One region of the Nonomuraea mangrovi genome, then DNA from elsewhere that is predicted to be linked to it. Evidence: riboswitches for the same ligand, from Rfam matches in the RefSeq annotation. Region 1 holds a riboswitch; the other holds the start of a gene.

What was found. A riboswitch is a leader RNA that binds a small molecule or an ion and turns the genes downstream of it on or off. The one in region 1 is predicted to bind S-adenosylmethionine.
Region 2: another riboswitch for S-adenosylmethionine. It lies ahead of ACFSKW_RS24635 (aminotransferase class V-fold PLP-dependent enzyme); the one in region 1 lies ahead of thrC (threonine synthase).

The regions. Positions count from the first base shown of each region.
Region 1 is NZ_JBHUFV010000080.1:28,209-43,556, forward strand. It holds gene ACFSKW_RS47570 (SAM hydrolase/SAM-dependent halogenase family protein) at 1-286, opposite strand, end outside; gene ACFSKW_RS47575 (DUF3263 domain-containing protein) at 379-678, shown strand; gene otsB (trehalose-phosphatase) at 704-1,501, shown strand; gene ACFSKW_RS47585 (hypothetical protein) at 1,512-2,051, shown strand; gene ACFSKW_RS47590 (hypothetical protein) at 2,029-2,343, opposite strand; gene ACFSKW_RS47595 (alpha,alpha-trehalose-phosphate synthase (UDP-forming)) at 2,358-3,785, opposite strand; gene ACFSKW_RS47600 (RNA polymerase sigma factor) at 3,809-4,369, shown strand; SAM riboswitch class I at 4,429-4,568, shown strand; gene thrC (threonine synthase) at 4,582-5,814, shown strand; gene ACFSKW_RS47610 (MoaD/ThiS family protein) at 5,832-6,107, shown strand; gene ACFSKW_RS47615 (cold-shock protein) at 6,510-6,710, shown strand; gene ACFSKW_RS47620 (hypothetical protein) at 6,834-6,977, shown strand; gene groL (chaperonin GroEL) at 7,169-8,797, shown strand; gene ACFSKW_RS47630 (HelD family protein) at 8,892-10,889, opposite strand; gene ACFSKW_RS47635 (hypothetical protein) at 10,995-11,297, shown strand; gene ACFSKW_RS47640 (DNA repair helicase XPB) at 11,471-13,111, opposite strand; gene ACFSKW_RS47645 (hypothetical protein) at 13,169-13,573, opposite strand; gene ACFSKW_RS47650 (AMP-binding protein) at 13,631-15,094, opposite strand; gene ACFSKW_RS47655 (helicase-associated domain-containing protein) at 15,200-15,348, opposite strand, start outside.
Region 2 is NZ_JBHUFV010000035.1:139,376-154,723, reverse strand. It holds gene dacB (D-alanyl-D-alanine carboxypeptidase/D-alanyl-D-alanine endopeptidase) at 1-286, shown strand, start outside; gene ACFSKW_RS24700 (zinc-dependent metalloprotease) at 789-1,895, shown strand; gene tilS (tRNA lysidine(34) synthetase TilS) at 2,116-3,114, shown strand; gene hpt (hypoxanthine phosphoribosyltransferase) at 3,125-3,679, shown strand; gene ftsH (ATP-dependent zinc metalloprotease FtsH) at 3,914-5,908, shown strand; gene folE (GTP cyclohydrolase I FolE) at 5,905-6,483, shown strand; gene folP (dihydropteroate synthase) at 6,689-7,525, shown strand; gene ACFSKW_RS24670 (nuclear transport factor 2 family protein) at 7,522-7,971, shown strand; gene folB (dihydroneopterin aldolase) at 7,961-8,326, shown strand; gene folK (2-amino-4-hydroxy-6-hydroxymethyldihydropteridine diphosphokinase) at 8,323-8,826, shown strand; gene ACFSKW_RS24655 (DUF3180 domain-containing protein) at 8,823-9,284, shown strand; gene ACFSKW_RS24650 (acyltransferase family protein) at 9,291-10,373, opposite strand; gene ACFSKW_RS24645 (NADH-quinone oxidoreductase subunit D) at 10,370-11,515, opposite strand; gene ACFSKW_RS24640 (DoxX family protein) at 11,607-12,143, shown strand; gene ACFSKW_RS24635 (aminotransferase class V-fold PLP-dependent enzyme) at 12,140-13,396, opposite strand; SAM riboswitch class IV at 13,444-13,559, opposite strand; gene ACFSKW_RS24630 (TerC family protein) at 13,660-14,394, shown strand; gene ACFSKW_RS24625 (cytochrome P450) at 14,394-15,348, shown strand, end outside.

The DNA of each region.
Region 1 (15,348 bases):
GCCCGTTGTCGGGGCCGATGTAGATCCGGCCGCCCGCCTCGACGGCGACCGCGCGGCGGGCGCCGCCCGCGCCGGGGTCGACGATCCCGACGTGGATCCCCTCGGGCAGGTAGGGGACGGTCTGAGCGAGGATCGCCGCGCCTCTGCGGACGTCGCCCGACGGCACGAGGTGGCACACGTCGATCACGCGGACCTGCGGAGCGATCCTGGCGATCACTCCGTGACAGGCGGCCACATACCCGTCTTCGAGTCCGTAGTCGGTGAGAAGCGTGATGACTGGGCTCACACTTCGTGACTGTACGTCTCCTCAACCGCCGTGAACAGCCGCACTCCGCACATTACGATGGGCCACGGGCCGCGCCGACCGAGGAGGAGACCATGGACACTGCACCGGTCAGCGGTGACAGTGCTGCCCAGGAACCACCACGACCCCTGTCCGAGCGCGACCTGAGGATCCTCGCCTTCGAGCGCCAGTGGTGGCGTCACGCGGGCGCAAAGGAGCACGCGATCCGCGACGCCTTCGGGTTCTCCGCCACTCGCTACTACCAATTGCTGGGCGATCTCATCGACAGGCCTGAGGCGATGGAGCACGACCCGATGCTGGTCAAGCGCCTGCGGCGGTTGAGGGCGGCCCGCCAGAGGGAGCGCGCGGCCCGCAGGCTGGGAATGCGCCCCTGACTGCCTGGGTACGGCCAGCCGCGTGATGAGCAATCCAGGAATCCAAGCCATTGTGCGCGATCCGGGCGGCGCGGTGATCGGGCTCGACTTCGACGGCACGCTCGCGCCGATCGTGCCCGACCCCCGCGATGCCAGGAGCCATCCCGCCGCCCCGCCCGTCCTCGCCGAGCTGGGCGGCAGGGTCAAGGCGGTGGTGATCGTGACCGGCAGGCCGGCCGCCACCGTCATCGAGTACGGCCCCGGGCTGGAGAAGGTTCAGGGACTGGTGGTGCTCGGTCACTACGGGTTCGAGCGCTGGGAGGGCGGCAGGGTGAGCGCCCCGCCGCCGCCACCAGGCGTCATGCGGGCGAAGGCGGAGCTGCCGCGCCTGGTCGAGGGCATCCAGGGCGTGACGATCGAGGACAAGCAGCGGGCGGTGGCCGTGCACACCAGGCGCGCCCCCGACCCCAGGCAGTCGCTGGAGCGGCTGCGCGAGCCGCTCGCGAAGCTGGCGGCGGCGCACGGCCTCGTCGTCGAGCCGGGCCGGATGGTGCTGGAGCTGCGGCCGCCCGGCATGGACAAGGGGCACGCGCTCGACCTGTTCCTGGCCGAGAGGGCGGCACGGTCGGTGCTGTTCGCCGGCGACGACCTGGGCGACCTGGCGGCGTTCGAGGCCGTGCGGGCCTCCGGGCTCCCCGGAGTGACCGTGTGCAGCGGCTCGACGGAGGTCACCGAGCTCGCCGAGCGCGCCGACCTGGTCGTCGACGGGCCCGAAGGCGTCGTCGCGCTGCTGACCGAGCTGTCGGCAGCGATCCGCGATTCATCTGCAACCGGGGCAGGCTAGCTTCGCGCTCATGCTGATGACATTGGCCGTGACGGCCTCGCTCGTCCTGACCGGAGCCCACACCGACACGCAGTCGCTGTCCTTCAGAGGTGCGACGATCAAGGTGCCCGCCGCGTGGAAGGTCAAGAAGTCCGGCTTCGGCTCCGTCCATGTGATCACCGGACCGTGCAGCAAGAAGGCGGTCGACTGCCAGGGGTTCTGGCTGCACGGCCCGCAAAGCATCAAGTACGCCTCGGAGGGCAACCCGTTCAGGGTCGACCAGCCCTACCACCCCAGCAGCGGCGTGATGGAGTGCACGCACGACAAGCGCTACTACTCCTCCCCGCTGCCGGAGAAGCCGACGGTCTCGGGGCTCAGGCAGGTCGGCAGCGGGCACAAGGCGTACCACAGGGAGTGGAAGATCACCTGTCACAGCCAGCAGACCTTCAAGCCGACCAAGGTGACCTACCCGCAGCGGATCTGGTACCTGCCCGCGTCGAAGATCCTGATCGTGGACGAGTGGTCGACGCCAGGGCTGGGGGCCGCGCTCAAGCGGGCCGTCTGGCGCTGAGCACCCCGCCCGCGGCCAGGCCCGCCAGCACGGGCACCATCAGGAACGCGGTGTTCGTGCCGTAGCCGTCGGCGAGGGCGCCGAGGGCGAACGGCCCACGCCCATGGCTGGCCCGGCCCACACGGGCGAGGCCGCCGAGGCCAGGTCGGGGCGGTCGCCGGAGACGGCGATCACCCCGGCCGGCGCCGGCGTCCCGCCCCTGGTGGTCGCTCAGCGCGGCCATCGCGGTGTAGAGCATGACCGAGCCGAAGCCGCCCGCGATCGCGAAGCCGGTGAGGGTGGCCGGTAACACGAGGGGTCAGCCGGTCAGAGGCTGGCAAGCTGCTCGCCGAGCCATCGCCGCGGGGGAAGGGCGGTGGCGGCCTTCTTGAGCCTCGCGCATCGCCGTATCCGCTCCTCCTCCGGCATCTCCAGTCCCGCGCGCAGTGCCTCGGCCGTCTCGCCGACGTCGTAGGGGTTGATCACGAGGGCGTCGGCGCCCAGCTCGGCCGCCGCGCCCGCCTCGCGCGAGAGCACGAGCGCGCAGCGCGGGGACAGGATCGGGCCCTCCTTGGCGACCAGGTTCATGCCATCGCGGATGGGGTTGACCAGCAGCACGTCGGCGAGGCGGTAGGCGGCGAGGGAGCGCGGGTAGTCGTCGTTGACGTTGAGGATCAGCGGATCCCAGTCCTCGGTGGCGTACTCGTCCTCGATCTCCTTGGCGCAGCGTTGCACAGCGGCGGTGTATTCGCGGTATTCGGGCAGGTCGTGGCGGGATGGGTAGGCGAAGGCGAGGTGTACCACCCGACCATGCCATTCGGGGTGGGCGGCCAGGAACTCCCTGTAGGCCAGCAGGCCGCGCACGATGTTCTTCGACAGCTCGGTACGGTCGATGCGCACGATCAGCCTGCGGTCGCCGACCTGCTCGCGCAGCGCGGCCATGTTGGACTCGACGTCGGGCTCGCAGGCACGCTTCCACAGCGAGTCGCCGTCGACGCCGAGGCCGTGCACGCCGATGCGGGTGGTGCGGCCCTCGTGGCTGACCGTCCTGTCGAAGACCTTGGCGCCCAGCAGGCTCTGGCAGCAGTCCATGAACGCGCCGGCCCACCGCTCGGTCAGGAATCCGGCGTGGTCGGCGCCGAGGATGCCTTCGAGCACCTCGCGCGCGACCTCGTCCGGCAGCAGCGAGAAGTACTCGGGAGGCGCCCACGGCGTGTGGCTGAAGTGGGCGATCCGCAGGTCGGGGCGTTCGGCGCGGAGCATCGCGGGGGTGAGCGTCAGGTGGTAGTCCTGCACCATCACCTTGGCGCCGTGGCCGGCCTCCTCGGCCAGTGCCAGCGCAAACGCGCCGTTGTAGTCGCGGTAGGACTCCCACTCCTTCGTGAACCTGGTGCCGAAATAGGGGGCGTTAGGCGTGTCGTACAGCAGGTGGTTGACGAACCAGAGGGTCGAGTTGGCCACCGCGTTGTACGCGCGGTGGAAGGTCGCAGGGGGGATGTCCAGCATGCGCAACTTGCCGGTGTCGTAGCCCGCCTGGTCGAGCCGCCCGCCAGGAGCAAGCCGTGCGGCGCTGCGGTCGCCGTCGGACAGCGCGGCGCACACCCAGAGCACGCCCTCGTCCCTGACCACTCCCGAGAGCCCGGAAACCAGGCCCCCGCCACCGCGTTTCATGGTCAGGTCGCCGTCGTCGGAAACGGTGAAGGAGACAGGGCCACGGTTGGAAGCCACAAGAACGCTGTTCACAACATCCACCATGACCCCGAACATAGGATCTCGCTATGGCCCTAGATGAGCTAACCGAGGAACTGGCCCGCTCCGCCGCGGGAGGCGATCATCGCGCGCTTGGCGAGCTCCTGAAGCGGATCGAACCCGACGTGCTGCGACACTGCGCCCGTATCCTGCCGTACCACCAGGACGCCGAGGAGGCCTGCCAGGACACCCTGCTCGCCGTGGCCCGCAACATCGGGCGTTTCGAGGGCAGGGCCAGGTTCAGCACCTGGCTGCACATCGTGACGGCCAACTGCGCGCGCACCACCTACAGGTCGCTGAAGCGCAGGGCCGCCGAGCAGACCTCGGAGGAGCTGCCCGTCCAGAAGCCCGACGTGCGCAGGGTGAGCGTCATCGCGGGGTCGAGGCTCGACCTGCTCGACGCGATGGAGGCGCTGGAGGCCGACAAGCCCGACCTGGCCCAGGCGCTGGTGCTGCGCGACATCGTCCAGCTCGACTACAACGAGGTGGCCGAGCAGCTGGGCATCCCGCTCGGCACCGCGAAGTCGCGGATCCACCAGGCGCGCAAGTACGTGCAGGCCGCGCTTGGTGATACATATCGTCTCAGCTAGCGAGACGGTTGGTCGTGTCAGGGGCACGGCCGGGTATCGTGATGCCCACAACTCCATATTGCTCATCCAGAGGGGTGGAGGGACCGGCCCTGCGAAGCCCCGGCAACCCTCCCGGACTGAACTCGTGAAGTGACGAGGCCGGCCGGGACAGGTGCCAATTCCGGTCTGTGACCAAGGCGGTCGCAGACGAAGATGAGGGAAGGCCTCGCTTCATGTCGCTTGACTTCGGTCCTGCTGTCGCTCTGTCCTGCCGCGAGTGCGGCGCGCGCTACGACCTCGGCCCCAGCTTCGCGTGTCTGGAGTGTTTCGGGCCGCTCGAGGTGGCCTACTCGTTCGGGTCCGTGTCCCGCGCCGACATCGAGGCAGGACCGGCCAACATCTGGCGTTACCGCTCGCTGCTGCCGGTGCCCGTCGACGTGGCGAGCAAGCAGAACATGAACCCCGGCTGGACGAAGCTCGTCAAGGCCGACAACCTGGGCAAGGCCCTCGGCATCCGCGACCTGCACGTGAAGGACGACTCGGGCAACCCCACCCACTCCTTCAAGGACCGCGTGGTCGCCATCGCCGTCGAGGCGGCGCGCAACTTCGGCTTCCACACCCTGTCGTGCTCGTCCACCGGCAACCTGGCCGGCGCGGTGACCGCGGCCGCCGCCCGCGCGGGACTCGACGCCTGCGTGTTCATCCCGGCCGACCTGGAGCAGGCCAAGATCGCCATGGCGCGCGTCTTCGGCGGCAAGCTGGTCGGCATCCAGGGCACCTACGACGAGGTCAACCGCTTCTGCTCGGAGCTCATCGGCGACCCGCTGGGTGACAAGTGGGGCTTCGTCAACGTCAACCTGCGGCCCTACTACGCCGAGGGTTCCAAGACGCTGGCCTACGAGATCGCCGAGCAGCTCGGCTGGCGGCTGCCGGACCAGATCATCATCCCGGTGGCCTCGGGGTCGCAGCTCACGAAGATCGACAAGGGCTTCAAGGAGCTGATCGCGCTCGGGCTGGTCGAGGACACCCCCTACAAGATCTTCGGCGCGCAGGCGCTCGGCTGCTCGCCGGTCTCCACGGCCTTCAAGGCAGGCCACGACGTGGTGCAGCCGGTCAAGCCGGACACCATCGCCAAGTCGCTGGCCATCGGCAACCCGGCCGACGGGCCGTACGTGCTCGACATCGCGCGCCGTACGGGCGGGGCGGTCGAGGACGTGACCGACGCCGAGGTGGTGTCGGCGATCAAGCTGCTGGCGTCGACGGAGGGCGTCTTCGCCGAGACCGCGGGCGGGGTGACCGTGGGCGTGCTGAAGAAGCTCGTCGACACGGGGCAGCTCGACCCCTCGCTGACCACCGTGGTCCTCAACACCGGTGACGGTCTCAAGACGCTCGACGCGATCGCGGACGACGCGACGCCCACGGCCGTGATCAGGCCGTCCCTTGACGCGTTCCGCGCGGCTGTCTGAAAGGAAAGGTAGAAGTCATGAGCGTTTCGGTGCGGATTCCCACCATCCTGCGCACGTACACGAACGGCAGCGCGGAGGTGAGCGGCGAGGGCGCCACGCTTCGCGAGGTGCTGCAGAAGCTGGACGCCGACTACCCGGGTATCGGTGCGCGAATTTTGGATGAATCGGGCAAGATTCGCCGTTTTGTCAACGTTTATGTTGGGGAAGAGGATGTCCGATTCGTGGGCGGACTCGACAGCGTCACCCCTGAAGGCGCGCAGATCTCCATCATCCCCGCCGTGGCCGGCGGCTGACCCTTTTCGGTCGTCACGAACGCCCGCGAGGTTTTCCTCGCGGGCGTTTTCATGTCCTTTGACCGTTTTTAAGGCGCTTCTTCCTCCTGAGGGGCAGCTGGACGCCGCCGTGGCCGTGTGGGCAGGGGCTCCTGGGACCGCTGCGAGGAAAGGCCGCAGCTCGGGGCGCGGGCGACACGTTGTTTTTCGCAAGAAGATGGAACATTTAACTAACCTTTCCGCGACTACAAGAATGCCTACCGCGAACACCGAGAAGTAGTTTGGCGATTGACTCTGTTGTTCTACGGCATGCCACAGGTATGGTCGAGGGCGATCGTCCGGCTGATTTCCCCATAAGTCGTGCCGATCGCGGATCTCGCGAGTGAATGGGCGGGGTCCAGAGCCAAGTAAGAGGAGTCGGAAGTGGCGCAGGGCACCGTCAAGTGGTTCAACGCGGACAAGGGCTACGGCTTCATCGCGGTAGACGGTGGTAAGGATGTTTTCGTCCATTACTCAGCGATCATGATGGATGGCTATCGGTCGCTCGAGCAGGGCCAGCGGGTCGAGTTCGAGATAACCCAGGGCCAGAAGGGTCCCCAGGCGGAATCCGTCAGGACGGTCTGAACCATCAAGAACCGGCAGCTCACACGGCAGCGCAGTCCGTGAGGATCTGTCATGTCCTTTTCGTCGATTCGGCAGGCCTGATCCGCGTCAGCCGGTCGGGCCTGCCCGCCGTACTCTGGAGTCATGGGACGTTGGTCTGAGCTGCCCGGGCGGGTTCTGCCCGAGGACATGGTCGAGCTCCACGAGACCGAACCGCCACGTGACGATGTGATGGGCGCGGGCTTGACCAGAGAACAGGTCCTGATGATGACCAACTTGCTAGGCTGACCTGCGGGGAAGTGCCTCTCGGTTGCACTCGCCAGGGTAGAGTGCTAAACAGTTCGTTAGCACTCTCGTTATGAGAGTGCCAGAAACTGGGATCGAGACGATGGGGCCCGCCGAATGGAGTCGGGCCCATGCCGTCGCGGGCGTCGGCTCGGTCCGCTGAAAGCCACCCTGCATCTGGGAGGTCTAGCCTTATGGCAGCCAAGATGATCGCGTTTGACGAGGACGCCCGGCGCGGTCTCGAGCGCGGTATGAACCAGCTCGCCGACGCCGTCAAGGTGACCCTCGGCCCCAAGGGCCGCAACGTCGTGCTGGAGAAGAAGTGGGGCGCTCCCACGATCACCAACGATGGCGTGTCCATCGCCAAGGAGATCGAGCTCGAGGACCCGTGGGAGAAGATCGGCGCCGAGCTGGTCAAGGAAGTCGCCAAGAAGACGGACGACGTCGCGGGTGACGGCACCACCACCGCCACCGTGCTCGCCCAGGCGCTGGTTCGCGAGGGCCTGCGCAACGTGGCCGCAGGCGCCAACCCGATGTCCCTGAAGAAGGGCATCGAGGCCGCCGTGGAGCGCGTGAGCGAGGAGCTCTCCAAGCTCGCCAAGGACGTGGAGACCAAGGAGCAGATCGCCTCCACCGCCTCCATCTCCGCCGGTGACGCCGAGATCGGCAACCTCATCGCCGAGGCGATGGACAAGGTCGGCAAGGAAGGCGTCATCACCGTCGAGGAGAGCAACACCTTCGGCCTCGAGCTTGAGCTCACCGAGGGCATGCGCTTCGACAAGGGCTACGTCTCCGGTTACTTCGTGACCGACCCTGAGCGCATGGAGGCGGTCCTTGAGGACCCCTACATCCTCATCGTCAACTCGAAGATCTCGGCCAACAAGGACCTGCTGCCCCTGCTCGACAAGGTCGTGCAGTCCGGCAAGCCGCTGCTGATCATCGCTGAGGACATCGAGGGCGAGGCTCTGGCCACCCTGGTCGTCAACAAGATCCGCGGCCTGTTCAAGTCGGTCGCCGTCAAGGCTCCCGGCTTCGGCGACCGCCGCAAGGCGATGCTGGGCGACATCGCGACCCTGACCGGCGGTCAGGTCATCGCCGAGGAGGTCGGCCTCAAGCTCGAGTCCGCCACCCTCGACCTGCTCGGCCGCGCCCGCAAGGTCGTCGTCACCAAGGACGAGACCACCATCGTCGACGGTGCCGGTGACCCCGAGCAGATCGCCGGCCGGGTCAACGAGATCCGCGCCGAGATCGAGCGCACCGACTCCGACTACGACCGCGAGAAGCTCCAGGAGCGCCTGGCCAAGCTCGCCGGTGGCGTCGCCGTCATCAAGGCGGGCGCCGCGACCGAGGTCGAGCTCAAGGAGCGCAAGCACCGCATCGAGGACGCCGTTCGCAACGCGAAGGCGGCCGTCGAGGAGGGCATCGTCCCCGGCGGTGGCGTGGCGCTGCTGCAGGCCGGCACCAAGGCGTTCGACAAGCTCGAGCTCCAGAGTGACGAGGCCACCGGCGCGGCGATCGTGAAGAAGGCGCTGGAGGAGCCGCTGAAGCAGATCGCGGTCAACGCCGGCCTCGAGGGCGGCGTCGTGGTCGAGCGCGTGCGCAACCTCACCCCGGGTGAGGGCCTCAACGCCGCGACCGGCGAGTACGTCAACATGTTCGAGGCGGGCATTCTCGACCCGGCCAAGGTGACGCGCTCCGCGCTGCAGAACGCCGCCTCCATCGCGGCGCTGTTCCTCACCACCGAGGCCGTCATCGCCGAGAAGCCCGAGAAGAACGCGGCTGCTCCGGCGGGCATGCCCGGCGGCGGAGACATGGACTTCTAAGTCCTGGCTTCTCAGTCCTGACGAATCAGGGCGACCCCTCGGGGTCGCCCTTTTTCTTTTGTCCGCTCTTTCCGTCCCCGGGCTTACGGGCGTCCTACGCCAGCTGGGCGGGCAGCGGCTTGGCGTGCAGGATGGTCAGCGAGGTGACCGCGCGGGTGAGCACCACGTAGAGCCTGGCCAGGCCGCGCGGCTCGGCCTCGACGATGTCGGCGGGCTCCACGACGATGACATGGTCGTACTCCAGACCCTTGGCCAGCGTGGCGGGGATCACCAGCAGCCGGTGCTCCTCGGTCGAGTCAGGCCCCAGGACGGCGTGCGGGACGCCGTCGAGAGACGCCGAGACCGCGCCGGCCATGCCGTCGGGAACGATGACGCCGATCGAGCCCTCCCTGGCGAGCGCGTCGCGGACGGCGTCGGCGACCTCGCCGCCCTGCCGTACCGCCAGCGAGCCCTGACCCGGGCGCAGCGAGCGCGGGGGAGCCAGGTCAGGGGCGATGGCGGGCAGCAGCCGGGCGGCGTAGTCGAGCACCTCGCGGGGCACGCGGAAGCCGAGCGTGAGCTCGGTGACCTCGCCGGAGTCCTGGCCCAGGTGCTCGAGCACGGTCGCCCACGAGCGGGTCGACCACGGGGTGGTGCCCTGGGCGAGGTCGCCGAGGACGGTGGCCGAGCCGGTGCGGCAGCGCCGGCCGAGCGCGCGCAGCTGCATCTCCGACAGGTCCTGCGCCTCGTCGACGACCAGGTGGCCGATGGAGGCCGTGCGCTCGATGAGGTCGGCGAGCTCGTCGAGGAGAGCCGCGTCGGCGGCCGACCACCTGGCCGACTTCCACGACCGGTACGGCTTGCGCCACAGCAGGGCCTCCTGCTCCTCGGCCGACAGGTCCGACCTCGCGGCCGAGGCGAGGAACTCGGCGTCCGACAGCAGGCGGAAGAGCACCTGGGCGGGCGTCAGCTTCGGCCACACCGAGTCGACCAGCTGCTTGACGGGCTTCGACCTGGCCACCGCGTCCTGGACCCTGTCGTCGGGCGAGTCGCCGCGCTGTTCCATGCGGACCAGCACCTGGTGGGCCAGCCGCTGGGCGAGGGCTGCCCGGCCGGGGCCGTACCTCGTGGTGCCGCGCAGCGAGGCGACCATCTCGCGCACCTCGTAGTCGGCGACCCTGAAACGGTGGACGCCCCTGGTGTAGACGAGGCCCTCGGTGGGTTTGACGATGTGCAGCCACAGGGCGCGCTCCAGCACCTTGGCCATGCGGGCGTCGCCCTTGACCGCGGCGACGAGCGGGTCCTCGGGGGCGTCGTGCTCGCCGAGCAGCTCGGCGACGGTGGTCTGGTCGACCTTGACCTCGCCGAGGGCGGGCAGCACGGAGGAGATGTAGGACAGGAACGCCTTGTTCGGGCCGACGATCATGACGCCGGCGCGGGCGAGCTTCTCACGGTGGGTGAACAGCAGGTAGGCGGCACGGTGCAGGCCGACCGCCGTCTTCCCCGTTCCGGGCGCGCCCTGGACGCAGACGGTCTGGGTCAGCGCGGCGCGGACGATCTCGTCCTGGTCGGGCTGGATGGTGGCCACGATGTCGCGCATGGGGCCGGTGCGGGGGCGCTCGATCTCCTCGGTGAGGATCTGCGAAGGGCCGAAGTCGGCGCCCTCGTTGAGGGGCTCGTCCTCGAAGGCGGTCAGGTCGCCGCCGTGGTAGCCGAAGCGGCGCCGCCGTACGACGCCCATGGGGTCGGTGGGGCTGGCCTGGTAGAAGGCGCGTGAGACGGGCGCGCGCCAGTCGATCACCAGCGGGCGGCTGGCGCCGTCGTGGACGTGGCGGCGGCCGACGTAGATGACGCCGGGGAGATCGTCATGATCTTCCCTGTCGAGCCTGCCGAAGAACAGGGGAGTGTCGGGATGGTCGGCGAGCGCCGCGACCCGCTGATCGAGCAACGACTGCAGGATCTGCTGCGAGACCCAGTCGCCCGCGGCGTCCGCCGACAGCGACTGGGCGTGCTCGCGCATCGCTTTCAGCGCCGCGCGGGACTGGGCCAGATGGGCTCGCTCGTCGCCGAGCACATCGGTGGGTATGTCAGGGGCCAACTGGTTTCCGGGCATGCGAAAGCGCCTCCCCATTCGTCAACGGAGGTGGTAGACAAGGCAGCGAACCGTTGAGCTTACCCCCGGGCTCGGGAGCTTCCAATCGATTAATCAGGAGGCGGCGTGAGGATCTCCCCAGTCATTCCGACGGTCGCCAGCCTTTTGCTGGCGGCTCTGTGGGGGCTGTCGGTCTTCGCCGGCTGGGGGCTCGAGGCGTTCTGCACCGACGGGGAGACCTCCGTGGCGTGCGCGGAGCGGCTCGACAGCGTCTCGACCCTGTCAGGGTTGTTCGCGGTGCTCGCGGCCTTTCTCACGGTGAGCGCGTGGCTGTTCCCCGCACGGTTCGCCGTACTGATCGGTAGCGCGGTGCTGGCGTGGGTGATCGCGGAGGGTGTGCTCTTCGTCGGCGGGATGCTGGCCCAGTAATCGCTCCCCAAAATCCGAAAAATCCGGGCATGTCCGGTGGATTCGACGGATCATGGGGGTATGTCGCATCGCGACAGCTTTTGCCGGTGAGGGGGTGGTCCGATTGTTCAAGGCCCGCGGGGTTTCGTGGACCTAGGCGTCCGGCTCGCGCGAGGGCTTTCGCGCGAGCCTTTTCACTGGTGTACGTCGTCGGCGTCGATGATCTGGTAAGCGTAGCCCTGTTCGGCCAGGAACCGCTGGCGGTGCGCGGCGAACTCCTGATCGACCGTGTCACGGGAGACCACCGTGTAGAAGCGCGCGCCCCCGCCGTCGGCCTTCGGCCGCAGCACCCTGCCGAGCCGTTGGGCCTCCTCCTGCCGTGACCCGAAGGTGCCCGACACCTGGATGGCGACGGCCGCCTCCGGCAGGTCGATGGAGAAGTTGGCCACCTTGGAGACGACGAGCACCTGCAGCTCCTTGTCGCGGAAGGCCTGGAACAGCCGCTCCCGCTCCTTGATCCGCGTCTCGCCCTTGATGACCGGCGCGTTGAGATGCTCGGCGAGCTCGTCGAGCTGGTCGATGTACTGGCCGATGACCAGCACCTGCTCGCCGAGGTGCCTCCTGACCAGTGCCTCGGTCACCCGCGTCTTGGACGGCGTGGTCGCGGCGAACCTGTAGCGCTCCTCCGCCTCCGCCATCGCGTACGTCAGGCGCTCCTCGTCGGACAGCGTGACCCGCACCTCGACGCAGTCGGCGGGCGCGATCCAGCCCTGGTTCTCCATCTCCTTCCACGGCGCGTCGTAGCGCTTGGGGCCGATGAGGGAGAACACGTCGCCCTCGCGGCCGTCCTCGCGCACGAGCGTCGCGGTGAGCCCGACCCGGCGTCTGGCCTGCAGGTCGGCGGTCATCCTGAAGATCGGCGCGGGCAGCAGGTGGACCTCGTCGTAGACGATGAGCCCCCAGTCGCGGGCGTCGAACAGCTCCAGGTGGGCGTAGACGCCCTTCCGCTTGGTCGTCATCACCTGGTAGGTGGCGATGGTGACGGGCCGGATCTCCTTCTTGCTGCCGGAGTACTCGCCGATCTCGTCCTCGGTGAGCGAGGTGCGCTTGAGCAGCTCCTGCTTCCACTGGTGGGCGGAGACGGTGTTGGTCACGAGGATCAGCGTCGTGGCCTCCGCGTGGGCCATCGCCGCCGCGCCGACGATCGTCTTGCCCGCGCCGCAGGGCAGCACGACCACGCCCGAGCCGCCGTGCCAGAACGCGTCGGCCGCCTCCTGCTGGTAGGGACGCAGCGCCCAGCCGTCCTGCAGCAGCTTGATCGGGTGGCTCTCGCCGTCGACGTAGCCCGCCAGGTCCTCGGCCGGCCAGCCGAGCTTGAGCAGCGCCTGCTTGATGTTCCCGCGCTCGCTCGGGTGCACGGCGACGGAGTCGCCGCCGATGCGATCGCCCAGCATCGGCTGGATCTTCTTCGAGCGCAGCACCTCTTCGAGCACCGCGCGGTCGGTGGAGGCCAGGACCAGGCCGTGAGCCGGGTCCTTCTCCAGCCGCAGCCTGCCGTAGCGGGCCATCGTCTCGGCCACGTCGACGAGCAGCGCGTGGGGCACCGGGTAGCGGCTGAACCCGATCAGCGCGTCGATGACCTGCTCGGCGTCATGGCCGGCGGCCCGCGCGTTCCACAGGGCGAGTGGCGTGACGCGGTAGGTGTGGACGTGCTCGGGTGCCCGCTCGAGCTCGGCGAAGGGCGCGATCGCCTTGCGACACTCGTCGGCCCGTTCGTGGTCGACCTCGAGCAGCAAGGTCTTGTCGGATTGGACGATCAGTGGGCCGTCGTTCACAGGCTTCTCTCCGGGGTCGGTACGGCTACCGCATATCCAACACCCGGAGGCCGGCGGTTAGTCCAGGTTCCCCGATACTCCCAGCGCGATGATCGTACCGACGCCCAGAACGATCAGCACGACATTGATGCCGATGCTGATCCATGTCCATTTGAGCAGGTTGCGCGCCTTGTCGGGCATGGTGTCGACCTGTCCGAGGGCGATGCCCGCCAGGATCGCGCCGGCGATGCCGCCGGGTGTGACGTAGCAGCTCAGCGCGAGCACGATGCTGATGACGAGCGCGACGATCGCGTGCGTGCGGGGGCCCTGCTGGGGCGGCGGGTACCCGTAGCCGTAGCCGGGCTGCTGCTGGCCGTACGGCGGGCCGTAGGGGTTCTGGCCGCTCTGGTTGTACGGCGAGCCGTACGGCTGCTGCTGGCCGTAGGGGCTCTGCTCGCCGGAGTTGTCGTAACCGCTGCTCACTGTGTCACCTTCTCGCTCACTAGCCGTGTCAACAGATATCACGAAATGACGGGGCGATTAGGCGAGACGGGCACGCAGTGCCTTGCGATCGAGCTTGAGCACGCTGGTCACGGGCACATGATCGGTGAAATGAATCTCTCGCGGGTACTTCACCCTGCCGACGCGCTCCCGCGCCCAGGCGATCAGCTCGTCGGCGGTGGCCGTGCCCCCGGGGACCAGCTGGACGAAGGCCACGACCTCCTCTCCGTGCACGGGGTCGGGGCGGCCCACCACGCCTGACATCGCGACGGACGGATGGGCGTTCAGCGCGTCCTCGACGTCGCGGGGGAAGACGTTGAAGCCGCCCCTGATGACGAGGTCCTTCTTCCTGTCCACGACATACAGGTAGCCGTCGTCGTCGAGGCAGCCGATGTCGCCCGTGCGCAGCTCGCCGTCCACGACGGGGGAGCCGAGGCCGCCCCAGTAGCCGAGCATCAGCGACTCGCCGGCGACGCAGATCTCGCCGATGTCGCCCGTCTCCACGTCCTCGCCCGCGTCGTCCCTGATCGTGATCGTGTAGCCGGGAAGCGGGAGGCCGACGCTGCCGGGCTTACGCCTGCCGGGCGGGTTGAAGGTGGTGACGGCGCTGGTCTCGGTCAGGCCGTACCCCTCCAGGATCTGCACGCCGGGTACGCGCCGTTCGAACTCCTCCAGCAGCGCGCGGCCCAGCGGGGCCGCGCCGCAGGTCAGGTGGCGCAGGTCGGGCAGCGGGGTGTCCTCGAGGGGCTCGGCGAGCAGCATCTGGAGCATGGAGGGCACGACGGTTCCGTACTGCACGCGCTGCTCGACGGCCAGCCGCAGGAACGCCTTGGGGTCGAACCAGCGCATGAGGACGGACTGCTGCGGCTCCCTGGCGTGCAGGCCGGCGATCGACACGATCAGGCCGTAGGCGTGGGAGAGGGGGACGGGGACGATCGCCCTGGTGACGCCCGGCTGGTAGGCCAGGTCGTAGGCGTCCTTCGCGACCTGCCACAGGCCCGCGTGGCTGAGCATGACGCCCTTGGCCCTGCCGGTGGTGCCGCCCGTGTACATCACGGCGGCCAGATCGGCGGGGTCCCGCGGCACGGGCCCGTGCTCGGCCGCCTCGGCCAGCTCCCCCGTATCCACAAATATCGGGATCTGTGGCTCGGCGGCGTGGACCGTGTCGAGCAACTCCGCGGACGTCACGATCGCGGTGGCGCCGCTGTCGATGACGATGTGGCGCAGCTCCTCCACGCCGACCAGGAACACCACGGGGGTCACGACCGCGCCCGCCGCCCAGACGGCCTGGTAGACGACGGGGACGTCGGGACTGGTCACCATCATCACGACCACGCGGTCGCCGGGACGGACGCCGGCTCGGATCAGGCCGCCGGTGACGCGCCTGGCGCGTTCGGCGAGGGTGTGACCGCGGTGCCAGACGCCTTCGTAGAAGACGGCGTCGTGGTCGTCGAAGCGGGCCCACGACTCCTCTGCCAGGCGGCCCAGCGTGTGGTTCGTCACGTCCTTACGTTGATCGGCTCACGGGGGTGGAGTCAACGGGAGCCCGGCTATTGCGTCCGACCCGAGACCGTCGCTCTCCCCGGCCGACGGCCGTTCCCGGCGAGCTCAGGTGACGGTGGCGACCCCGGTGATGCGGTGGAGGGCGAAGCGGTGGACCGCCGCGCGGGTCTCGTCGTAGGCCGTCAGGTAGCCGCCCTCCATCCGCGCGGGCTCCAGGATGCGGCTGGTGGCGTTGCCCTGGGAGTCGAGGTACC
Region 2 (15,348 bases), on a different contig from region 1:
GCTGGCCATCGCGACCAAGGACCCCGCGCTGCGGCCGCTCCTGTCCGGGATGCCGATCGCCGGGTTCACCGGCACGCTCGGCCACCGCTTCACCCGCGACGACAGCAAGGCGGAGGTGGGTCTGGTCCGCGCCAAGACCGGCACCCTCAACAACGTCAACACCCTCGCCGGGTTCGCGACCACGCGCACGGGACGGCTGGTCACGTTCGCGTTCATGGCCGACAAGGTCCCCTACACCGCCGAATCGGTCCTCGACCGCCTCGCCGCCATCGTCGCCCGCTCCTGACCGCCCCGCCCTCCGCGGGGTCCGGCCCACTCCTTGCCCACCGCCCCCGCGGGGCCCGGTCCGCTCCTGGCCCACCGCCCCCGCGTGCCCACCGCGCCCGCGGGGGCCCAGCCACTCCTGACCCATCGCCCTTGCGGGGCCGTTCCTGGCCCGCCGTCTCCCGGCTCCCGTGGGACCCGCTCCAGAACGGCGGCCCGCACCCACCCTTCGTGCCGCCCCTGCGCATCCGGGCGCGCGGCTCGTTCTCTCGAAAGGCAGGCCGACGCATCCGGCGCGGCTCGTCTCCCAAAGAGGCAGGCCGGTGGGTCCAAGCGCAGGTCCGGGCGCTTCGGGAGAGACCAGCGGCCCGGGCCGAGGCGTCTCCGCCCCGCGAGGGCGAACGGTGCCACGCCGTCCGGGATGGCGCCCCTGGACCCCGAGAACCCCGGCCACGGCCGCGCTCCAGCAGGGACGGCGAACCAGTTCTTCGCAGCCGACGAGCTGACCACGTACGGTGGACGGTATGCAGGTGATCGACTGGGATCTGGCCGTCTCCACCGGAACGCGCCTGGTGCGCCCCGGACCACAGGTGAGTCGTGAGGAGGCCCGCCACGCCGTCGCCGAACTGCGCACGCTCTCGCGAGAGGCGGAGGGCCACGTCCGCGAGTTCACCAAGATAGATGCGGCCACTCCGCCGCAACCCGCCACCATCGTCGACAGGCCCGGCTGGATCAGGGCGAACGTCGAAGGCTTCCGCGTCGTGCTCGAACCGCTCACGGAGCGGATGGCCAACCGTGACAACCCGCCGCCCGCCATCGTCAGCGCCGTGGGCTCCCGCATCACCGGCGTCGAGGTGGGCGCCGTGCTCGCCTTCCTCGCCTCGCGCGTGCTCGGGCAGTACGAGCTGTTCCTCCCGCCGGACCCGACGGGGGTCGAGCCGATCGGCCGCCTCACGCTCGTCGCGCCGAACATCGTCAACGCCGAGCGCGAGATGGGCGTGCACCCGCGTGACTTCCGTCTCTGGGTGTGCCTGCACGAGGAGACCCACCGGGTGCAGTTCACCGGGGTGCCGTGGCTGCGCGAGTACGTCAGGTCGCAGATGACCGACTTCCTGCTCGCCTCCGACCTCGATCTGACCACCCTGCTCGAACGGCTGCGCGCCGCCGCCGACACCGTGGCCGACGTGGTGCGCGGCACCGGCGACGGCAACCTCATCGACGTGATCCAGACGCCGGAGCAGAAGGAGATCCTCGACCGGCTCACCGCGGTGATGACGCTGCTGGAGGGCCACGGCGACTTCGTGATGGACGCCGTCGGACCGACCGTGGTGCCGTCCGTGGCCGACATCAGGGCGAAGTTCAGCCAGCGCCGGGAGGGGACCTCGCGGCTGGACCGCACGGTCCGCAAGCTGCTGGGTCTCGAGATGAAGATGAAGCAGTACGCCGAGGGGTCGGCGTTCGTGCGTCACGTGGTCGGCAAGGTGGGGATGGACGGGTTCAACCGCATCTGGACCTCGCCTGAGACCCTGCCGATGTCGGACGAGATCGCGGAGCCCGACCGGTGGATCGCGCGCGTCGTCCCGCGGGAACCGACCGCCATCCCGGCCCAGCCGTCCGATCCGGAGGCCTGACCCCTCCCTCCGGATCCGTGCCCTCGCGCCGCACCGACCCTCTCCGGCGGTGCGGGTCGCGAAGGGATCCGGGGGCTGTTGTGACGCTTTCCGCCCGCACCCAGCTCCGGCGGTGCGGGTCGCGAGGAGAGCGGGAGGTCTCCGCGCCGCGCGCTGACGGACCTCGTGAGGATCCGGGCGTCCGGTGGCGAGTGGTGGCCGGGGCGGGACAATGGTGGGCATGGGTCCACACCCCGCCGTCGCGGACGTCCGGCGAGCCGTGCGCGACGCGCTGGCCGACCTGAGCCCCGGCGACCTCGTGCTGGCGGCGTGCAGCGGCGGCGCGGACTCGCTCGCGCTGGCCGCCGCCCTGGCGTTCGTTGCGCCGAGGGCGAACATCCGCGCCGGTCTGCTCACCGTCGACCACCAGTTGCAGGAAGGTTCGAAGGACAGGGCCGTCAAGGTCGCCGAGACGGCGAAGGCGTGGGGTCTGGACCCTGTCGAGGTCCTCACCGTCCGCGTCGGTACGGCCGGCGGCCCTGAGGCCGCCGCCCGCGACGCCCGCTACCAGGCCCTCGCCGAGGCGGCCGATCGTTGGGGAGCCGCGGCGGTCCTGCTCGCCCACACGCGTGACGACCAGGCCGAAACCGTCCTGCTGGGCCTGGCGAGGGGCAGCGGGCCGCGGTCGCTGTCGGGGATGGCGCGGCGGGCGGGCCGCTACCGCAGGCCGTTCCTGCACCTGGGCAGGGACAGCACCGAGAGTGCGTGCGAGGCGCTCGGCCTCGACGTCTGGGACGACCCGCACAACGCCGACACCCGCTACACGAGGGTGAAGGTGCGCAGGCGGGTCCTGCCGGTGCTGGAGAAGGAGCTCGGCCCCGGCGTCGCCCAGGCCCTCGCCCGGACGGCCGAACTGGCGAGGGACGACTCCGACGCTCTTGACGAATGGGCTTCGAAGGTCTTCGACGATTGCGCTCTTAGCGATATCGGGGCAGTCGTGACGCTTGCCGTCCCGGCGCTCGAAGGCCTTCCCTCCGCCGTAAGGCGGCGGGTGCTGCGGCGGGCGGCGATCGCCGCGGGCGCGCCCTCAGGGGCGCTGTCGGCGGGCCACGTGATGGCCGCGGAACGGCTGATCACGGCGTGGAGAGGGCAGGGAAGGGCGGACCTACCCGGGGGAGTTGGCGTGGTTCGGCGGTATGGCACCCTTGTGTTCGCCCCCGCGCCCGAGAACCAAGCGTAAGGACACCCAGGTGGACGCAGCCGACATGGGCAAGGACCTCGAGAAGGTCCTCATCTCCGAAGACGAGCTCCAGGCCAAGATCAAGGAGTTGGCGGCTCAGATCGACGCAGACTACTCAGGCAAGGACCTGCTGCTCGTCGGCGTGCTCAAGGGCGCCGTGATGGTGGTGGCCGACCTGGCGAGGTCCCTGCACCTGCCCGTGCAGACCGACTGGATGGCGGTGTCCTCCTACGGCGCGGGCACCAAGTCGTCCGGGGTCGTGCGGATCCTGAAGGACCTCGACACCGACATCACCAACCGTCACGTGCTGATCGTCGAGGACATCATCGACTCCGGCCTGACGCTGAGCTGGCTGCTCGACAACCTGAAGTCGCGCAACCCCGCCTCGCTGGAGATCTGCACGGCGCTGCGCAAGCCGGACGCCATCAAGGTGCCGATCTCGGTGAAGTACGTCGGGTTCGACATTCCCAACGAGTTCGTCATCGGCTACGGCCTCGACTACGCCGAGCGTTACCGCAACCTTCCGTTCATCGGGACGCTGGCCCCTCACGTCTACAGCGGTTGACCGACGACGAATAGCCGGGAACATCGAGCGACCTGACGTACGTTGGTAGGGCAAGGCCGGAGGAGCGGGCAGTGACCCTGCGCCTCCCCCGGTGTACCTTCTGACACCGAGGGGGTGACCGCGTGTCGCCCCCGGGTAGTCAGTAGGAGCGGTGTCGGATGCCGCAGCCCCGGATGGTTCCGGGGTTCCAGGCCATGGTCAGGAAGGGACGGGCCCGCAGGGGTTCCGCATCGGATGGATCTCAAGCGATTTACACGTGGGCCACTGCTGTGGATCCTGGGCATCGTCGTGCTGCTCCTGCTTGTCACCACTATGTGGAGCGGTGACGGCAACTTCAAGACTGCCGACACGTCCACGGTGCTCAAGCAGATCCGCGACGGCAATGTTGCCAATGCGAAGGTCGTCGACAAGGACCAGCGCATCGAGCTCACTCTCAACAGCCCGATCAACGTCGGGGACGTCTCCACCAACCGCATCCAGTCGAGCTGGGTGGCGGGGCAGGGCGTCCAGCTCGTCGGCGAGCTGGAGAAGCAGGATCAGGCCGGCAAGCTCAAGAACGGCTTCAACGTCGAGGTGCCGCAGGAGAACTTCCTGATCGGTCTCCTCGTCAGCTTCCTGCCGATCGTCATCATCGTGCTGATCTTCCTGTTCATCATGAACCAGATGCAGGGCGGCGGCAGCCGGGTGATGAACTTCGGCAAGTCCAAGGCGAAGCTGATCACCAAGGACACTCCCAAGACGACGTTCGCCGACGTCGCCGGTGCGGACGAGGCCATCGAGGAACTGCAGGAGATCAAGGAGTTCCTGCAGGCTCCGGCCAAGTTCCAGGCGATCGGCGCCAAGATTCCCAAGGGCGTGCTGCTGTACGGCCCGCCCGGTACCGGCAAGACCCTGCTCGCCCGCGCGGTCGCGGGTGAGGCGGGCGTGCCGTTCTACTCCATCTCCGGCTCCGACTTCGTCGAGATGTTCGTGGGTGTCGGCGCCAGCCGCGTCCGCGACCTGTTCGAGCAGGCCAAGGCGAACGCCCCGGCGATCATCTTCATCGACGAGATCGACGCCGTCGGCCGTCACCGCGGCGCGGGTCTCGGCGGCGGGCACGACGAGCGCGAGCAGACGCTGAACCAGCTGCTCGTCGAGATGGACGGCTTCGACGTCAAGGGCGGCGTGATCCTCATCGCCGCGACGAACAGGCCCGACATCCTCGACCCCGCGCTGCTGCGTCCGGGCCGGTTCGACCGGCAGGTCACCGTCGACCGTCCCGACCTGGAGGGCCGCAAGGGCATCCTCAAGGTCCACGGCCGCGGCAAGCCGTTCGCGCCCGAGGTCGACCTCGACGTCATCGCCCGCCGTACGCCGGGCTTCACCGGCGCCGACCTGGCGAACGTGATCAACGAGGCGGCGCTGCTCACCGCGCGCGCCGACCAGAAGCTGATCTCGATGGACACCCTCGAGGAGTCGATCGACCGTGTCATGGCAGGTCCCGAGCGCAAGACCCGGGTCATGTCGGACAAGGAGAAGAAGATGATCGCCTACCACGAGGGCGGTCACGCGCTCGTGGCGCACGCGCTGCCGAACAGCGACCCCGTGCACAAGATCACGATCCTCTCCCGTGGTCGCGCGCTCGGCTACACGATGACCCTGCCGATGGAGGACAAGTTCCTCGCCACGCGGTCGGAGATGATGGACCAGCTCGCGATGCTGCTCGGCGGTCGCGCGGCGGAGGAGCTCGTCTTCCACGAGCCCACCACCGGCGCCTCGAACGACATCGAGAAGGCCACCGCCGTCGCCCGCCGCATGGTCACCGAGTACGGCATGAGCGAGCAGCTCGGCGCCCGCAAGTTCGGCACCGGGCAGGCCGAGGTCTTCCTGGGCCGCGAGATGGGCCACGAGCGCGACTACTCCGAGAAGATCGCCTCCACGATCGACGAGGAGGTGCGCCGGATGATCGAGACGGCGCACGACCAGGCGTGGGACATCCTCGTGGAGTACCGCGACGTCCTCGACAACCTGGTGCTCGAGCTCATGGAGAAGGAGACCCTCTCCCGCGAGATGGTGCTCCAGATCTTCGCCCCCGTCGTCGTCAAGGAGCACCGCCCGTCCTACGCGGGCTACGGCAAGCGGCTCCCGTCGGACCGCCCGCCGGTGCTGACCCCGAAGGAGCAGTCCGGCAACGGCGCTCTGACCGGCGGTCACGCGGACAACGCCCTCCCCGCTGGCGAGGGTGCGTGAACCCGCGCGACGTCGACCACGCTCGGATCGAGAAGGCCGTCCGGGAGATCCTCTACGCCATCGGCGAGGATCCGGACCGTGACGGCCTGCTCGACACGCCCTCCCGTGTGGCCCGCGCGTACGCCGAGCAGTTCTCGGGGCTGAACCAGCGCCCCGAGGACGTGCTGAACAAGGTGTTCGACGTCGACCACGACGAAATGGTGCTCGTCCGCGACATCGAGGTCTACTCGACGTGCGAGCACCACCTCGTCCCCTTCTTCGGGATGGCCCACGTCGGCTACATCCCCAACGACAAGGGACAGGTCACGGGGCTGTCGAAGCTGGCCCGCCTGGTCGACGTCTTCGCCAGAAGGCCGCAGGTGCAGGAGCGGATGACCTCGCAGATCGCCGACGCGCTCATGCGGGTGCTGGAGCCGCGCGGCGTGATCGTGGTGCTGGAGTGCGAGCACCTGTGCATGACCATGCGCGGGGTCCGCAAGCCCGGCGCGAAGACGCTGACGTCCGCGGTGCGGGGCGACTTCCGCACCAGCGAGAAGACCCGCGCCGAGGCGATGGCGCTCATTCTGGGTCGCTGACCCTGTTCCTCCCTCTGCCCGCCCCCTCCTCTGTACGGCAAGCCCGGGCAGGCGCCACCCACCGCACGTGGCCGGCGTCTGTCCAGGGATACGCGTCACCGAGCGCGCGTGGCCGGGGTGGGCGACGGACCAGATCGTTATCCACAAAGGGGCGACCCGGCGGGGAGACGGCACGAGTGATGCACCTAGGCTTGGGGATATGAGGATGGGGCTGCCAGTTGAGGAGCGCTGTCTCGTCATGGGCGTGGTCAACGTGACGCCTGACTCCTTCTCCGACGGCGGCCTGTGGTTCGACGAGCGCGCCGCCGTCCAGCACGGTCTCGAGCTGGTCCAGGAGGGCGCCGACCTGGTCGACGTCGGCGGGGAGTCCACCAGGCCCGGCGCGGCGCGGGTGTCGCAGGAGGAGGAGCTCGCCAGGGTCGTCCCCGTGATCCGCGCTCTGACGGCCGAGGGCGTCACGGTGAGCGTCGACACGATGCGGGCCGAGGTGGCGCGGGCGGCGGTCGAGGCGGGCGCCGCGCTCGTCAACGACGTCAGCGGCGGCCTGGCCGACCCCGACATGTCGAGGGTGGTGGCCGCGACGGGCGTGCCGTACGTCGTGATGCACTGGCGGGGCCACAGCCATGACATGGAGAGCAGGGCCGTCTACACCGATGTCGTCGCCGAGGTGCGCGAGGAGCTGGCCAAGCGGGTGGCGCTGGTGATGGCGGAGGGTGTCGCCGAGAGCCAGATCGTGCTGGATCCCGGGCTGGGGTTCGCGAAGAACGCCGAGCACAACTGGGCGCTGCTGGCCGGGATCGACAAGCTGGCCGAGCTGGGCTTCCCGCTGCTGATCGGGGCTTCGCGCAAGAGGTTCCTCGGCAGGCTGCTGGCCGATGCCGACGGCGCTCCCCGCCCCTTCGACCGCAGCGACCACGCCACGACCGCGGTGACGGCGCTGGCCGCGCAGGCGGGCGCGTGGTGTGTGCGGGTGCACGAGGTGGGTCCCAACGCCGACGCCGTCCGCGTGGCGGCCGCCTGGAAGCGAGGAGGCGGCCGATGAGCGTGGACGTCGCTGCGATCGAGACGGTCAACCAGGCTTTCTATACCGCGATCGAGGACGCCGACCTCGACAAGATGACCGAGATCTGGGCCGAGGACACCCTCGAAGGCAAGGTCTCGTGCGTGCATCCCGGCTGGTCGATGCTGGCGGGCAGGGCCGAGGTGCTGCGCTCGTGGGCGCTCATCATGGCCAACACGACCTACATCCAGTTCGTGCTCACCGACGTCCAGACGACCGTGCTGGGCGACCTGGCGGTGCTCACCTGCGTGGAGAACATCCTGACCGCGGGCGAGGAGGGCGAGTCCAGCTTCGCCGCGGGCAAGGTCGTGGCCAGCAACGTCTATGTCAGGTCGGGCAGGGGGTGGCGGCTGTGGATGCACCATGGTTCGCCCGTGCTGCAGAGCGAGGACGAGGACGAGGAGGAGGAAGCCGAACGTGACCGCTGACCGGATCACTCTCAAGGGGCTGCGCGCGCGGGGCCGGCACGGGGTGCTGCCCGCCGAACGCGAGCTCGGCCAGGAATTCGTGATCGACGCGACGCTCTTCCTCGACACCAGGCCCGCCGCCGACACCGACGACGTCACCAGGACCGTCCACTACGGGGAGCTTGCCCAGGACCTGACGAAGGTGGTCGAGGGCGAGCCGGTCAACCTGATCGAGACCCTCGCCGAACGGCTGGCCGAGCTCTGCCTCGCCAGCGAGGTCGTGCAGGCGGCCGAGATCACGGTGCACAAGCCGTCTGCCCCGATTCCGCTGCCCTTCGACGACGTGGCCGTCACGATCCTGCGGAGCCGAGCATGAAAGTGGTTCTCGCTCTTGGCAGCAACCTCGGACGCCGGTTCCAGACCCTTCAGGGCGCGATCGACTCGCTGTTCGACGCGCCCGGACTGCGCTTCGTCGCGGTGTCGCCGGTCTACGAGACCGACCCTGTCGGCGGTCCCGAGGACCAGAAGCCGTACCTCAACGCGGTCGTCATCGCCGAGTCCAAGCTCACCCCCGAGACGCTTCTCGACCGCGCCCAGAGCGTCGAGAACGCCTTCGGCCGGGTCCGCACCGAGCGCTGGGGGCCGCGCACGCTCGACGTCGACGTCATCGCGGCGGGCGACGTCGTCTCCGACGACCCTGACCTGACGCTGCCGCATCCCCGCTGCCACGAGCGCGCGTTCGTGCTGGTGCCGTGGTCGAACGCCGACCCCACGGCGGTGGTGCCGGGTCGCGGCGCGGTCGCCGACCTGCTGGCGGCTCTGGACCAGTCGGGCGTACGGCTGCGCCAGGACCTCAAGTTGCAGGGGCCGGATTGAAGCCCACCCGCCCCGCCGTCCTGGTAGGCGTGCTGGTCGTCGTCGCCCTGGTGTCCTGGCTGATCGTCAGGCAGTTCTACGCCAGCCTGCCGCTGGTGCCGTGGACGGCGATTCCGACCGTGCTGCTGCTGGCCGTCGGCGAGCTCTACAGCGGCTGGATGACGCGTGCGCGCATCGCCCGCAAGCCCGACACCAAGCCGGTGGAGCCGCTGGCGGTGGCCAGGCTCGCCGCCCTGGCGAAGGCCTCGGCGTACGCCGGCGCGGTGTTCGCGGGGATCTTCGCCGGGTTCTCGCTGACGACGGTCCAACTGCTGACCAGGGAGACGCCGCGCGCGGAGTTCTTCGTCGCCACGGGGTCGTTCATGTCGTTCGTGGTGCTGATCGTCGCGGCCCTCTACCTGGAGAACTCCTGCCGCGTCCCGAAGGAGCCCGAGGACGAGCTCAAGCGCCCCCTCTGAGCCGGCTCAGGTGGGGGTGGGCGTGCGGTCCGCTCGTCTTCCCCTGGAGAACAGGTAGATGACGGGGAGGGTGAAGAGCAGCGGCCCGACGACGGCGAAGGGCCGCTCCAGCCACCACATCAGGTTCGGTCGCGGGTCGGCCGAGGGGAAGCCGAACAGTCCCCACCACGCGCCCAGCGCGAGCGCCATTCCCGTGGTGTGGAACAGGAACAGCGGCAGCGCGAACCGGTTGATGGTCTCGTTGACGCGCTTCCATCTGGGCCGCTCCAGCACCCGCTCCATCGTCGGCCTGAGCACCTCCACCAGCCCGATCTGGAAGATGAGCAGGGCCACGATGACGAACGTGGGCGGGGCCATGTTGGACAGCTTGTCGCCGGGCACGCCGACCATCGATCCCGGGTACAGGCCGGAGTAGACCAGGCCGAACAGGCCGAACAGGCCGGTCCACAGGATGGCGAAGTCGTAGCGGCGGGGCAGGATCACGACCCGCTCGTAGAAGAAGCCCGCCTGGTGGGCCAGGCCCCACACCAGGATCATGTTGAGCCAGCCGACCCACTCGACGTGGTAGCGCAGCCGTATGACGTCGACGACGAGAGTCGCGCCGCCGAGCCAGATGAGGGCGAGCACGTCGTAGCGGCGGTGCAGCCACAGCGCGACGGGCAGCAGCGCGACCAGCATCACGTAGACGATGAGGAACCACAGCGGGCTGAGCACGAGCAGCACCACCCGCCACATCCACGGCACGTCGAACAGCAGGGTCACGACCAGGCCGATGGCGAGCCAGATGCCCGCCAGGGTCAGGCCGGGGACGGCCAGGGCCTTGATGCGCCGCCAGACGAAGGAGCCGATGCCCGTCCCCCGCTCGCAGGCCCGGTGCCAGGACAGGAGGTGGACGTGCCCGCCGACGTAGAAGAACAGCGGCAGCACCTGGAACAGCCAGGTGAGGATCCACAGGCCGGAGGTGAAGCCGAGGGGGCTGGTCGGCGAGGGCCCCTCCGGGGTCCAGACGAGGATGGTGAAGGCCCAGTGCCAGACGACCACGGTGATGAGACTGACCGCCCGGAGCCAGTCGACGTACTTGTCCCTCACTTGTCGATGTCACCCACCACGAAGAACATCGAGCCGAGGATCGCGACCATGTCGGCGACCAGGTGCCCCGGCAGCATCTCGCGCAGTACCTGGATGTTGTTGTAGGAGGCCGAGCGGAGCTTCATCCGCCACGGTGTCTTGTCGCCCTTGGAGACCAGGTAGTAGCCGTTGATGCCGAGCGGGTTCTCCGTCCAGGCGTAGGTGTGGCCCTCCGGCACCTTCAGCACCTTGGGCAGGCGCTGGTTGATCGGGCCAGGGGGTAGCGAGCGCAGCCGTTCGACGCAGGCGTCGGCGAGGTCGAGAGAGACCTTGAGCTGGTCGAGCAGGACCTCGAAGCGGGCGTGGCAGTCGCCCGCCGTACGGGTGACGACCTTGACGGGCAGCTCGTCGTAGGCGAGGTACGGCTGGTCGCGCCGCAGGTCGAAGTCGACCCCCGAGGCTCTGGCTATGGGGCCGCTCACGCCGTACTGCATGATCGTTTCGCGGTCGAGGACGCCGACGCCCCTGGTGCGGGCCAGGAAGATCTCGTTGTCGAGGATGAGGTCCTCGATGTCGGGCACCTTGGCGCGGGTGGCGGCGACGGCGGCGGTGACCCGGTCGAGCCAGCCCGCGGGCAGTTCCTCCTTGAGCCCGCCGACGCGGTTGAACATGTAGTGCATCCGCCCGCCCGAGATCTCCTCCATGACGCCCTGGATGCGTTCGCGCTCGTTGAAGGCGTAGAAGATCGGCGTGATGGCGCCGAGTTCGAGGGGGTAGGAGCCGAGGAACATCAGGTGGGAGAGCACCCTGTTCAGCTCGGCCAGCAGGGTGCGGGTCCAGACCGCGCGGGCGGGGATCTCCATGCCGAGCATGCGCTCGGTGGCGATCACCACGCCGAGCTCGTTGGCGAAGCCGGACAGCCAGTCGTGCCTGTTGGCCAGCATGATGATCTGGCGATAGTCGCGGACCTCGAACAGCTTCTCCGCGCCCCTGTGCATGTACCCGATGATCGGCTCGGCCGTGGCGATGCGCTCGCCGTCGAGGGTGAGGCGGAGCCGGAGAACACCGTGCGTCGAGGGGTGTTGGGGGCCGATGTTGAGGATCATGTCCTCCGTGGCCAGCTCCTTGGCGCCAGCTCCGATGCCGACCACGCGTTCTTCCATACCGTCATGCTGCCACTGGCGCTGATAGTGATCCAGTCAAGGAATGGTCTATTTGCGCATTTCGCCAGGTGGTGGCGGGGACATAGGGCCCATGAAGCGAGCGGTTTTCGACCTGGCCGTGCTGGTGGGCCGGGTGGTGATCGGCGTGATCTTCGTCGCCCACGGCTGGCAGAAGTTCCAGGGTGGGCTCGGCGCGGTCACGCAGATGTTCACCCAGATGGGGATCCCGATGCCGGGGCTGTCGGCGACCTTCGCCGCCGCGGCCGAGCTGCTGGGTGGTGTCTGCCTGATCCTGGGCCTGCTGGTGCGCCTGGCGGCGCTCGCGCTGGCCGTCGACATGGTGGGCGCGTTCGTGTTCGTGCACGGCAGCAAGGGCGTCTTCGTGACGAGCGGCGGCTGGGAGCTGGTCGGCGCGCTGGCGGCGGGCTGCGTCCTGCTGATGGCGGTCGGCGGGGGACACTTCGGCATCGACGGGCTGTTCATGCGCTACACCAGGAAGCGGGCCGAGCAGCGGGATACCGACCAGCAGGAGCGCGAGCGGGCGGACGGACGTCCCCCCATGGACATCTTCGACGAGCCCCGGAGGGACGACGACCTGCCGCCCGACGCGCCGCCCACCCGCCCCTAGCGGCGGGCGACCAGATCCTGCAGCGCGCCGATCAGCCGGTCGACGTGCTCCTCGGTCGTGCCGATCCCGATCGAGGCCCTGACGGCCGACGCGGCGTCGTCCTCGCAACCGCCGTCCGCTATGTCGAGCAGGTGGCGCAGGAACGGGTGCGCGCAGAACTTCCCGTCCCGCACGCCGATGCCGTACTCGGTGGACAGCGCCTCGGCGACCTGCCTGGCGGTGTACCCGTCGACGACGAACGACACGATGCCGACCCGCGGGTGGTCGGGCCCCCAGAGCGACAGCTCGCGCACCCCCTCGATGGCGCCCAGTCCCTCGCGCAGCCTGGCGATCAGCCGCTCCTCCTCGCGGACCAGCGGCGTCCACCCCGTCGCGGTGAGCGCGTCGCACGCGGCGGCCAGCGCGATCGCTCCCAGCACGTTCGGGGTGCCCGCCTCGTGCCTGGGCTCGGCGTCCTCGTGCCACTCGGTGGCCCCGTCGTCGAGGGCGCCCACCGACCTCACCGCCCCGCCTCCCTTGAGGTACGGCTCGCCGTCCGACAGCCAGTCACGCCGCCCGACCAGCACTCCCGCGCCGAAGGGCGCGTAGAGCTTGTGGCCGGAGAAGGCGACGTAGTCCAGGTCGAGCGCCGTCAGGTTGAGCTTGCGGTGCGGGACGAGCTGGGCGGCGTCTACGAGGACGCGGGCGCCGTGCCTGTGGGCGATGTGCGCGAGGGCGGCGATCGGCCACAGCTCGCCCGTCACGTTGGAGGCGGCGGTGACGACGAGCAGCTTGGGGCCCTCGATGGCGGCGAGCGCCTCGTCGGCCTGCCGTACGGCCTCGCCGGGGAAGGCGGGGGGAGCGAGGCGCACGACGCGCTGCCACGGGAGCAGGGACGCGTGGTGCTCGGTGTCGAAGACGACGGTCGTGGTGCCCTCGGGAAGGCACCGGGCCAGCAGGTTGGTGGCGTCGGTCGTGTTGCGGGTGAAGATGACCGCGTCGTCGGTGCGGGCGCCGACGAAGGCGCGGACGGTGTGGCGCGCCTGCTCGTAGCGGGCGGTGGTCAGCTGCGAGGCGTAGCCCGCGCCGCGGTGGACGCTTGAGTAGGCCGGGAGCGCGGCGGTGACGGCGGCGCTGACCGGCTCCAGACAGGGCGCGCTGGCGGCGTAGTCGAGGTTGGCGTAGGAGACCAGGCGGCCACCCTTGACCGGCACCTCGAGGTCCTCGCCCAGCACCTTGACCTGAACGGGGTTGAAGATCGTCGCAACGGACACGGCACAGCCCTTCTGGGGTCATCGGACCCCCGGCCGTGGCGCATCGGAGCCCGCGCTTGCCCGCCACACCTCGTGGCGGACCAGGTCTTCACCCGGGGCACCCCGCCGCGGACGCGAGGGTTGCCGGCCAGCAAGCCGGGGCTAAGCGCTGGCACTCATGACCTACGCCCGAACTATAACCGACACGGGGTGCCACTTCGCAAGCCGCGAACTTCTGGGGCGATCGGGTCGTTGGGGTTGGGGACAGCGAACCAAGGAGGCACATGATGATGGACTGGGTGGCAGACCCACAGATCTGGATCGGGTTCTTCACCCTGGTCGCCCTGGAGATCGTCCTGGGAATAGACAACATCATCTTCATCTCGATCCTGGCGGGGAAGCTTCCGCCCGAGCAGCGCGACAGGGCCAGGGTCCTCGGACTCGCCGCCGCCCTCGTCTCGCGTCTGCTGCTGCTCCTCGGGCTCTCCTGGGTGGTGAAGCTGACGGAGCCGCTCTTCGAGGTCTTCGGGCACGGGATCTCGGGCCGCGATCTGATCCTCATCCTCGGTGGCCTGTTCCTGCTGGCCAAGAGCGTGCTGGAGATCGGCGAGAGCATGGAGCTGAAGGACAAGGACGGCAAGGACCGCAAGGTGACCTCCTTCACGTCGGTCATCCTCCAGATCATGGTGCTCGACATCGTGTTCTCGCTCGACTCGGTCATCACCGCGGTGGGCATGGTGGACGAGCTGGGCGTGATGGTCGCGGCCGTCATCGTCGCGGTGCTGGTGATGCTGTTCGCGTCGGGGCCGATCAGCAGGTTCGTGGACAGGCACCCGAGCATCAAGATGCTGGCGCTGTCTTTCCTGGTGCTGATCGGGGTGGTGCTCCTGGCCGAGGGCTTCGACCAGCACATCCCGAAGGGCTACATCTACTTCGCGATGGCGTTCTCGGTGATCGTCGAGCTGCTCAACATCAGGATGAGGAGCAGGCACGCGAAGGCCGAATCTAATATGCAGTAGTGCGCTTTGATCCTTGGAATCCGGATTTTGTAGCTTCGCCCTACGCGGTCTACGACGAGCTGCGGCGCGACGCGCCGGTCAGCTTCTTCGAGCCCACGGGACAGTGGCTGATCGCCAGGCACGCGGACGTCAACGCGCTGCTCAGGGATCGCCGTCTGGGCAGGTCCTACCTGCACCTCGCCACGCACGAGGAGTTCGGGCGCGAGCCGGAGCCGGAGTTCCAGGAGCCGTTCTGGCGGGTGGTCAACGCCGGCATGCTCGACGTCGAGCCGCCGGTGCACACCCGCCTGCGCCGGCTGGTCTCCAAGGCGCTCACGCCGAGGATGGTCGAGTCGATGCGGCCCAGGGTCCGCGTGATCGTCGAGCGCCTGGTCGACGATTTCGTGGAGAAGGGCGGCGGCGACCTGATCGCCGAGGTCGCCGAGCCGCTGCCGGTCACCGTCATCGCCGAGATGCTCGGCGTCCCGGACGCCGACAGGCACCTGCTGCGCCCGTGGTCGGCCGACATCTGCGGCATGTACGAGCTGAACCCCTCGCAGGAGGCGCAGCACACCGCGGTCAGGGCCGCGTCGGAGTTCTCCGACTACCTGAAGGACCTCGCCCGCGCCCGCAAGGCCGCTCCCGGCGAGGACCTGATCAGCGCCCTCGCGCAGATCGAGGAGCTGACCGAGGACGAGCTGGTCGGCACCTGCGTGCTGCTGCTCAACGCGGGCCACGAGGCGACCGTGAACGTGACCGGCAACGGCTGGTGGTCGCTGTTCCGCAACCCCTCCGAGCTGGTACGGCTGCGCGAGGACCTCTCGCTGCTTCCCACGGCGATCGAGGAGCTGATGCGCTACGACACCCCGCTGCAGATGTTCGAGCGCTGGGTGCTGGAGGACATCGAGGTCGGCGGCGTGGCCATCCCGAAGGGCGTGGAGGTGGCCCTGCTGTTCGGCTCGGCCAACCGCGACC